2 regions of the Castellaniella hirudinis genome follow, and region 2 is predicted to be linked to the other one. Evidence: predicted binding sites of a transcription regulator. Region 2 holds the regulator's gene; the other holds the start of a gene.

Region 1 (5,032 bases), on a different contig from region 2:
GCCTGGCGGCGCTCGGCATGCGGATGGCGCCCGTCGAATACCTCGAACTGGGCATGGCCACCGGCATGACGCGCTGGCAGATGTTCACCAAGATCCGGCTGCCGTTCGCCCTGCCCAGCATCATGGCCGGCATCAACCAGAGCCTGATGATGGCCTTCGGCATGGTCGTCATCGCCGGCATTGTCGGTTCCGGCGGCCTGGGCCAGAGCATCTACGACGCGATCCGCAAGCTCGACATCGCCAAGTCCATCGACGCGGCACTGGCCATCGTCATCCTGACCATGATCCTGGACCGGCTCAGTCAAAGCGCCGGCGCCTCCAGCCCCAAAGGGAGAAAAGCATGAGTTCGATCCTGCCGACCTTCTCGCCCGGCGCCTGGCTGACCCCGGCGGTGGACTGGCTGAACGTCCATTGGCACCCCTTGTTCGCCTTCATCAGCGACGTCATCCAGCTCGTGCTGAACGGCCTGACCGCGCTCCTGATGATCCTGCCGCCGTGGGCGCTGATCCTCGTCAGCACCGCGCTGGTCCTGAAGCTGCTGGGCCTGCGCCCCGCCGTCATCACGGCCCTGACGCAGGGATTCTGCTGGGGGGTGGGCCTGTGGCCCGAAGCCATCCAGACGATCACGCTCGTCACGGTCGCCGTGGTCCTGTCCGTGGCCATCGCCTTTCCGCTGGGCGTGCTGGCGGCCCGCCGCCCGGTCCTGGAAGCCATGCTGCGCCCCATCCTGGACATCATGCAGACCGTGCCGCCCTGGGTGTATCTGATCCCGGCCGTGATCCTGTTCAGCCTGGGCAGCGTCCCGGCCATCATCGCCACCATCGTCTACGGCATCCCGCCGATGCTGCGCCTGACCACGCTGGCCTTCAAGCAGATCCCGCACGACCTGCAGGAATTGGGGCAGGCGCTGGGCGCGCCGCCGCGCACCGTGCTGCTGAAGATCGAAATCCCGGCCGCCATGCCCACGCTGCTGGTCGGCCTGAACCAATGCATCCTGTTGTCGCTGGCGATGGTGGTCCTGGCCGGCCTGGTCGGATCGGGCGGCCTGGGCGCGGAAGTCACCCGCGGCCTGACGCGCATGGAAATGGGCCTGGGGCTGCGCGCCGGCCTGGCCATCGTCGCGGTGGCGCTGCTGCTGGACCGGCTGTCCAAGGCGGCGTTGGGCGGCAAGGAAAAAGCCCGCCCATGACGCGCCTCACCTCTCCACGTCCCACTGTCCATCCATCACGCGAGTTCCCATGTCCGACTTTCTCACTCCGGCCGAATACCACCGCATCGCAGCAGGACTGAAACTGCCGCAACACGCCTTCATCGACGGCGAGTTCCGCCCGGCGCTCTCGGGCCGGACCTTCGCCACCACCAATCCCGCCACCGGCGCACCGTTGACGGAGATTGCCGCCTGCAGCGCCGAAGATGTCGACCTGGCCGTCGCCGCCGCGCGCACCGCCTTCGAGGACGGCCGCTGGTCGCGCATCCACCCCCGCGAACGCAAGGAAACCCTGCTGCGCCTGGCGCATCTGATGGAAACGCACGCCCGCGAACTGGCCGTGCTGGAAAGCATCGACAGCGGCAAGACCATCTTCGACTGCGAAACCGTGGACGTGCCGGAAACCATCCACGTGCTCAAATGGCACGCCGAATTGATCGACAAGATCTACGACCAGGTCGCCCCCGCCTCGGACAGCCACATCGCCCTGGTGGTGCGCGAGCCCGTCGGCGTCGTCGGCCTGGTGCTGCCCTGGAACTTTCCGCTGCTGATGATGGCCTGGAAAATCGGCCCCGCCCTGGCCTCCGGTTGCTCGGTCGTCATGAAGCCCGCCGGAGAAACCACCCTGACGGCGCTGCGCGTGGCCGAACTGGCGGTCCAGGCCGGGCTGCCGGCCGGGGTGCTGAACATCGTCACCGGTTCCGGCGCCGAAGTGGGCGAACCCCTGGGCAAACATCCCGACGTGGACATGGTCAGCTTCACCGGTTCGACGGCGACCGGGCGGCGCTTCCTGAATTATTCCTCCGCCAGCAACCTCAAGGAAGTGGTGCTGGAACTGGGCGGCAAGAACCCCTGCGTCGTGCTGGACGACGCCGAAGACCTGGACACCGTGGCGGCGCACGTCGTCAACGGCGCATTCTGGAACATGGGCGAAAACTGCTCGGCCGCATCCCGGCTGATCGTGCAGCGCGGCATCAAGGATCGCCTGCTCGAACGGGTCAAGGCCGAGGCTGCGAACTGGCTCGTGGGCGACCCGCTGGATCCCGCCGTGCGCGTCGGCGCTCTGGTGTCCAAGGCGCACTTCCAGAAAGTCAGTGCGTACCTGGAAGCGGCCCGGGCGGAAACAGTCCTGATGGGCGGCAAGATCGTGTCCGAAGGCTTCGTCGAACCCACCATCGTCGACACCCGGCGCGACTCGACACTGGCCGTCGAGGAAATCTTCGGCCCCATCCTGAGCGTGATCACCGTCGACAGCTTCGAGGAAGCCATCGCGGTCGCCAACGACACCGACTATGGCCTGGCCGCCTCGATCTTCTCGGCCCACGGCAAGCAGGCGATCCGGGGCGCCCGGATGCTGCGCGCCGGCACCGTCACCGTCAACAGCTTCGGCGAGGGCGACATCTCGACGCCGTTCGGCGGCTACAAGCAGTCGGGCTTCGGCGGGCGCGACAACTCCATCCACGCGCACGACCAATACACGCAACTCAAAACCATCTGGATCGATCTGTCGTAACGCCGCATCGTGCGCAGGCCTCGTGCGAAGGGCCGCGCACGCGCCTGTTCTTGACCTCCATCAAGGCTATCCAAAAAAGTCTCCGTTCGGCTTGATACCACCATATATTGTGTTTACGATTCATAAATACACAATATATAGAGATCACCAGGATGACTTCCAGCCAGCCCCAGACCTCGGCCGCCGCCCCGGCCGAGCGCCCCGTCCCGCACGTGGACGTGATCCGCTCCATCGACGAATACCTGCGCCGCCAGGACTGGCGCGTCAACGCCAACGCCAACCAGGGCTACTCGCTGGGCGGCCTGATCCTGAACACCTCGGGCAAGATGATCGCCAATTACTGGCTCAGCCACGTCTACCCCGAAACCATCGGCCAGGCGCACCGCCAGGGCGACCTGCACATCCACGATCTGGACATGCTGTCGGGCTACTGCGCCGGCTGGTCGCTGCGCACCCTGCTGACCGAAGGCCTGAACGGCGTGCCCGGCAAGATCGAATCCGGCCCCCCGCGCCACATGGGCAGCGCCGTGGGCCAGATCGTCAATTTCCTGGGCACGCTGCAAAACGAGTGGGCCGGCGCCCAGGCGTTCAGCTCTTTCGACACCTATATGGCGCCCTTCGTCCGCAAGGACGCCCTGTCCTACGCGGACGTCCGCCAGTGCATCCAGGAACTGATCTTCAATCTGAACGTGCCCTCGCGCTGGGGCACGCAGACGCCATTCACCAACCTGACCTTCGACTGGGTCTGCCCGGAAGACCTGCGCACGCAGATTCCGGTCATCGGCGGCCAGGAAATGCCCTTCGCCTATGGCGACCTGCAGGCCGAGATGGACATGATCAACCGCGCCTACATCGAGGTCATGATGGCCGGGGACGCGCGCGGTCGCGCCTTTACCTTTCCCATCCCCACCTACAACATCACGCCCGACTTCGACTGGCACAGCCCCAACGCCGAACTGCTGTTCGAAATGACCGCCAAATACGGTCTGCCCTACTTCCAGAATTTCATCAATTCGGAACTGCAGCCGAACATGATCCGGTCCATGTGCTGCCGCCTGCAACTGGATCTGCGCGAACTGCTCAAGCGCGGCAACGGCCTGTTCGGCTCGGCCGAGCAGACCGGTTCGCTGGGCGTGGTGACGATCAACTGCGCACGGCTGGGCTATCTGCACGCCGGCGACGAAGCCGGCCTGTTCGCCCGCCTGGACGAACTGCTGGCCCTGGGCCGCGATAGCCTGGAAACCAAGCGCCGCGTCATCCAGCAGCACATGGACGACGGCCTGTTCCCGTACACGCGCCGCTACCTGGGCACCCTGCGCAACCACTTCTCGACGCTGGGGGTCAACGGCATCAATGAAATGATCCGCAACTTCACGGCGGATGAACACGATCTGACGCACCCCTGGGGCCACGATTTCGCCGTGCGCCTGCTGGACCACGTGCGCGCCCGCATGGTCGAGTTCCAGGAAGCCACCGGCCACCTGTACAACCTGGAAGCCACCCCGGCCGAAGGCACGACCTACCGCTTCGCCAAGGAAGACCGCGCCCGCTGGCCCGACATTCTGCAGGCCGGCACGGACGACATGCCCTACTACACAAACTCGTCCCAACTGCCGGTGGGCTTCACCGACGACCCCTTCGAGGCGCTGGAGCGCCAGGACGAACTGCAGCGCAAATACACCGGCGGCACCGTGCTGCACCTGTACATGACCGAACCGCTGTCCTCGGCCGACGCCTGCCGCGAGCTGGTGCGCCGCACGCTGGGCCGCTTCTCGCTGCCCTACATCACGGTCACCCCGACGTTTTCCATCTGCCCCAGGCACGGCTACCTGCCGGGCAAGCACGAATTCTGCCCGCAGTGCGACGACGAGCTGATCGCCCGCAAACAGCGGGCAGCCATCACCGAGGCGGCCGCGCACGAAGCGGCGGCCTGAACGCTTTTTCCACCCACCCTGAACAGGAGCATCCTATGCAAACCACCTCCATCACCCTGAACGACGCCGAACGCCAGCCCTGCGAAATCTGGACCCGCGTCATGGGCTATCACCGTCCCATGTCGTCCTTCAACATCGGCAAGAAAGGCGAATTCCACGAGCGCCGCTACTTCGTCGAACGGCGCGTCGGCCAGGCGCCTGCCCGCCCGGCCGCGTAAAGCCCGATGCACGCCGCCACCGCGTCCCACGCCCCAACGGCCGCCGCCGTCCCGCGCATCACGCCGGGACGCGCGCCCGCCCGTCTGAAAGTCGGCGGGCTGGTGCCCTTCACGGCCACGGACTACCCCGGCCTGCTGGCCGCCGTCGTCTTCGTGCAGG
Region 2 (5,032 bases):
TGCCGACGCGGCCCGACGACGTCAACCAGGAAGGCCGCGAAGTCCCGGCCGACCTGCCGCGCACCGACTTCTTCCATTGGGTGCTGGTGGACGTGGCGCCCGATGCGCGCGCCATCGCCGAGGGCGATTATTCCAACGGCATTACGCCGCGCGGCAAGGCCGGTCCGCTGTCCCTGGACGGCACCCGCCAGGGCCTGAACGATTACACCGGCTGGTTTGCGGCCGACCGTGACATGAACGGCGATTACTTTGGCTACGACGGCCCTTGCCCGCCCTGGAACGACTCGCTCGCCCACCATTACGTCTTCACGGTCTACGCGCTGGACGTGGCCGAGCTGGGCGTGGCCGGCCGCTTCACCGGCGCGCAGGCCCTGGAGGCCATGCGGGGCCATGTGCTGGCTCAGGCGTCCCTGACCGGCACCTACACCCTGAACCCCCGCCTGCACACTCTGTAGATGCGCGGGGTTCGCGCTAGAATGATTCGGTTTCGTTATACCCCTCTGACCTCTCTGCCTTCAGGACCACTACCCCATGTTTGACCGTTCCCGCACCATCGATCAGACTGACCCGGACATCTGGGCCGCCATCCAGCAGGAAAACACCCGCCAGGAACAGCACATCGAGCTGATCGCCTCGGAAAACTACGCCAGCCCGGCCGTCATGCAGGCCCAGGGCACGCAATTGACCAACAAGTACGCCGAGGGCTATCCCGGCAAGCGCTACTACGGCGGTTGCGAGTACGTGGACGTGGTCGAACAACTGGCCATCGACCGCCTGAAGGCGATCTTCGGCGCAGAGGCAGCCAACGTGCAGCCGAACTCCGGCTCCCAGGCCAACCAGGGCGTGTACATGGCGGTCCTGAAGCCGGGTGACACCGTGCTGGGCATGAGCCTGGCCGAAGGCGGCCACCTGACGCACGGTTCGCCGGTCAACGCGTCCGGCAAGCTGTACAACTTCCATTCCTACGGTCTGGACGCCAACGAGGTCCTGGACTACGACAAGCTCGAAGAACTGGCGCGCACCCACAAGCCCAAGCTGATCGTCGGCGGCGCCTCGGCCTATTCGCTGCACATCGATTTCGAGCGCATGGCGCGCATCGCGCACGACAACGGCGCCCTGTTCATGGTGGATATCGCCCACTATGCGGGCCTGGTGGCCGGCGGCGTCTATCCCAACCCGGTGCCGCATGCCGACTTCGTCACTTCGACCACGCACAAGTCCCTGCGCGGCCCGCGCGGCGGCGTGATCATGATGAAGGCCGAATTCGAAAAGGCCATCAATTCCTCGATCTTCCCCGGCATCCAGGGCGGTCCGCTGATGCACGTCATCGCCGCCAAGGCCGTGGCCTTCGGCGAAGCCCTGCAACCCGAATTCAAGGCCTACGCCGCCCAGGTTGCCGCCAACGCCCGCGTGCTGGCCGACACCCTGGTCAAGCGCGGCCTGCGCATCGTGTCGGGTCGCACCGAAAGCCACGTGATGCTGGTCGACCTGCGCGCCAAGGGCATCACCGGCAAGGTCGCCGAAGCCGTTCTGGGCGAGGCCCACATCACGGTCAACAAGAACGCCATCCCGAACGATCCGGAAAAGCCCTTCGTGACCAGCGGCATCCGCCTGGGCACGCCGGCCATGACCACGCGCGGCTTCAAGGAAGCCGAAGCTGAACTCACCGGCAACCTGATCGCCGACGTGCTCGACAATCCCAATGATGCCGACAACGTCGCCCGAGTGCGCGCGCGGGTCAACGAACTGACCGCGCGCCTGCCGGTCTATCGCTAACCCAACCGGAACGGGCGCCTGCGGGCGCCCGCAGCGCAGATGAAGTGTCCGTTCTGCAATTGCGCCGAAACCCAGGTCGTGGATTCCCGGGTTTCCGAGGAAGGCGACACGATCCGTCGTCGCCGCCGGTGCACGGCCTGTGACCGGCGCTTCACGACGTATGAACGGGTCGATCTGATGATGCCTGCCATCGTCAAGCGAAACGGAACCCGGGCGGATTTCGATCCGTCCAAGCTGCACGGCAGCATGTCTCTGGCGCTGCGCAAGCGTCCGGTCAGCGCGACGGCGCTGGACGCTGCTGTCGCGCGTATCCAGGAACGGCTGCTGACCAGCGGTCAGCGCGAAGTCCAGTCCGACCACGTGGGCGAGCTGGTCATGTCGGAACTGCGCCAGCTTGATCCCGTGGCCTATGTGCGCTTCGCCTCGGTCTATCGCAGCTTCGAGGATCTGCGCGAATTCGTCCAGGCCATCGACGAATTCCGCCGCGCGGATGATGCCGATGACCCGGGTTGAAGATTCCCCTCCATCGCCGGACAGCAAGCCGCAGGCGCAGCGTGGGGGCCCCCTTCCATCGCCGGGCCGCCCCAAGATGGAAGACGCCCCCTCGGGGGGCAGCAAGCCGCAGGCGCAGCGTGGGGGCCCTGTTTTCTCCACCGAAGACCACCGCTGGATGCGGCGCGCCCTGACGGTGGCCGAGCAGGCCCTGTTCGTCAGCAGCCCGAACCCTCGTGTCGGCTGTGTCCTGGTGCGCGACGGTCGCTGGCTGGCCGAGGGCAGCACGCAGCGAGCAGGCGACCGGCACGCCGAGGCCCAGGCCCTGCACGAGGCCGCCCTCCGGGGCGTGGCCGTGCGTGGCGCGACGGCCTACGTCACGCTGGAACCGTGCAGCCATACCGGCCGCACGCCGCCGTGCGCCGATGCGCTGGTCGCAGCCGGTGTCGCGCGAGTCGTGATCGGGCTGCAGGACCCCAACCCCAAGGTGGCGGGCGGCGGGATCGCCCGGCTGCGAGCCGCCGGCATCCAGGTCGACGTCGGCCTGTTCGCCGAAGACGCCTTGGCGCAGAACCCCGGTTTCTTTGCCCGGATGACGCGCGGCACGCCCTGGTTGTGGCTCAAGTCCGCCTCGTCCTTCGACGGGCATACGGCCCTGCCGGACGGCCGCTCGCAGTGGATCACCAGTGACGCCGCGCGCGAGGACGGGCATCGCTGGCGGGCACGGTCCTGCATGGTGCTGACCGGCATTGGCACGGTCCTGGCCGACGATCCCATGCTGGACGTGCGCGCGGTCGAGACCCCGCGCCAGCCGATCCGCGCGGTGCTGGACACGCAATTCGTGCTGGGCGAGCAGGCCCGGATCATCAATGGCGATCCGGTCTGGGTCTTCACGACACGGCCCGACGCCGGCAAGGCCGCCCGCTTGGCGGCGCGCAATGTGCGCGTCATCGTGCTGCCTGCAGACGATCATGGCGGCCTGTCCCTGGAGGCGCTGGCGCGCTGGCTGGGGGCTCACGAGATCAACGAGGTCCATGTCGAGGCCGGCGCGCGGCTGCAGGGTGCGCTGATCCAGGCGGGGCTGGTCGACGAGTGGGTGGCTTACGTGGCGCCCAGTATCCTGGGCGACGGCCAGGGCCTGGCGGCGCTGCCGACCCCGATTGCGGGCCTGGACCAGGCCTATCGATATGAATTCCTGGACGTCCAGCCCTTGTCCCCGGACATGCGGCTGCGCTTGCGTGATACGGGGCGCTGGCAGGCGCTGGTCCAGGCGTGCGGATTGTAATGGCCCCCACGCTGCGCCTTCGGTTTGCATGCAATGAATAAAGGATAGCTTCATGTTCACTGGTATCGTCGCGGCCGTGGGCCGCATCACCGAAGTTCGCCCCCTGGGAGACAGCGAGGATGCAGGCGTGCGCCTGTCGATCCAGGCCGGCGGCCTGCCGCTGGCGGCGACCCGCCTGGGGGATTCGATCGCCATCCAGGGGGCCTGTATGACGGCCGTTGTCCTCGATGGCGATGTCTTCGAAGTCGATGTGTCGCGCGAAAGCCTGGACCGCACCTGCGGCCTGGACCGGCCAGGCGAGGTCAATCTGGAACACGCCCTGCGCCTGGGCGACAGCCTGGACGGGCATCTGGTATCCGGCCACGTTGACGGCGTGGGCCGCGTCACCTGCTTCGAAGCCGTGGCGGAATCGACCGAGCTGCGCATCATCGTCCCCGCTCATCTGTCGAAATACCTGGCGTACAAGGGCTCGGTCACCGTCAACGGCGTCAGCCTGACGGTCAACCGCGTGGACGACCAGGAAGAGGGCACCGAAATTTCCATCAACCTGATCCCGCACACCGTCCAGGTCACGACCCTGCGCAACCTGGAGGTCGGCTCGCCGGTGAATCTGGAGATCGATCTGATCGCTCGCTACGTTGAACGGATGGTGGGCGGCGTGGGCGTGTCGGTGTCCGGGGGGTTGGGCGCGGCCTGATCGCCGGATGTCGCTCGATAGAGAGCGGCTGACGGATCTGGCATTATTCTGTTAGAATAGCGGACTTCGTCTGCCGCTATGGCGTGTGGGCGTGCAGGACAGGTGGCCGAGTGGTTGAAGGCGCACGCCTGGAAAGCGTGTATACGTGAATAGCGTATCGGGGGTTCGAATCCCCCCTTGTCCGCCAGGACACATCAAAGCCCTTGGTTCCCGATGGAACCAAGGGCTTTTTCAATGCCGGGCCGCCGCTATTCCTGGTCGAGCTGTTTCAGGACAGCCGCCACGATAGCCTGGGTGCAGTCTCCTGTTGTGATCTGTAACGATGCCTCGTTCTGTCTTTATTTGTATGCTCTGGTGTTTACACTAATGTAGACAATTTCATGGCAGGCCTTATGATCGGCTAGGCTGAACATTTTGGGGCATTGCAATGAAATTATTTCGTTACGGCAATCCGGGTCATGAGCGGCCGGCCCTGCTGGACGCCGAGGGCATCGGGCGCGATCTGTCTTCGGTCGTGGGCGACATTGATGCGGCGGCCTTGTCCGACGAAGCCCTGGCGCATTTGAGCGCCCTGGACCTGTCCCGCTTGCCCAGGGTCGATGCCGGAGTCCGGATCGGGCCTTGCATCGCGGGCGTCGGCAATCTGATCGGGATCGGTCTGAATTTTGCGGATCATGCCGCCGAGGCCGGCTTGCCGATTCCACAGCACCCCCTGGTCTTCAACAAGGCACCCAGTTGCATTGCCGGCCCGGACGATCCCCTACGCCTGCCGCCCGGCAGTC

What was found. Region 2 encodes NrdR, which represses ribonucleotide reductase genes. Its sites were predicted from a motif close to CACNANATNTNGTG; they were not measured.
Region 1: the regulator NrdR is predicted to act here: its motif matches at 2,819-2,832, upstream of ACFO0J_RS14655 (ribonucleoside triphosphate reductase).

What each region holds. Positions count from the first base shown of each region.
Region 1 covers NZ_JBHSDY010000010.1:205,287-210,318, reverse strand. The annotation lists gene ACFO0J_RS14670 (ABC transporter permease) at 1-344, shown strand, start outside; gene ACFO0J_RS14665 (ABC transporter permease) at 341-1,189, shown strand; gene ACFO0J_RS14660 (aldehyde dehydrogenase) at 1,239-2,720, shown strand; gene ACFO0J_RS14655 (ribonucleoside triphosphate reductase) at 2,873-4,654, shown strand; gene nrdD (anaerobic ribonucleoside-triphosphate reductase) at 4,690-4,872, shown strand; gene ACFO0J_RS14645 (anaerobic ribonucleoside-triphosphate reductase activating protein) at 4,879-5,032, shown strand, end outside.
Region 2 covers NZ_JBHSDY010000001.1:153,683-158,714, reverse strand. The annotation lists gene ACFO0J_RS00820 (YbhB/YbcL family Raf kinase inhibitor-like protein) at 1-455, shown strand, start outside; gene glyA (serine hydroxymethyltransferase) at 532-1,776, shown strand; gene nrdR (transcriptional regulator NrdR) at 1,816-2,289, shown strand; gene ribD (bifunctional diaminohydroxyphosphoribosylaminopyrimidine deaminase/5-amino-6-(5-phosphoribosylamino)uracil reductase RibD) at 2,366-3,553, shown strand; gene ACFO0J_RS00800 (riboflavin synthase) at 3,606-4,250, shown strand; tRNA gene ACFO0J_RS00795 (tRNA-Ser) at 4,347-4,437, shown strand; gene ACFO0J_RS00790 (fumarylacetoacetate hydrolase family protein) at 4,678-5,032, shown strand, end outside.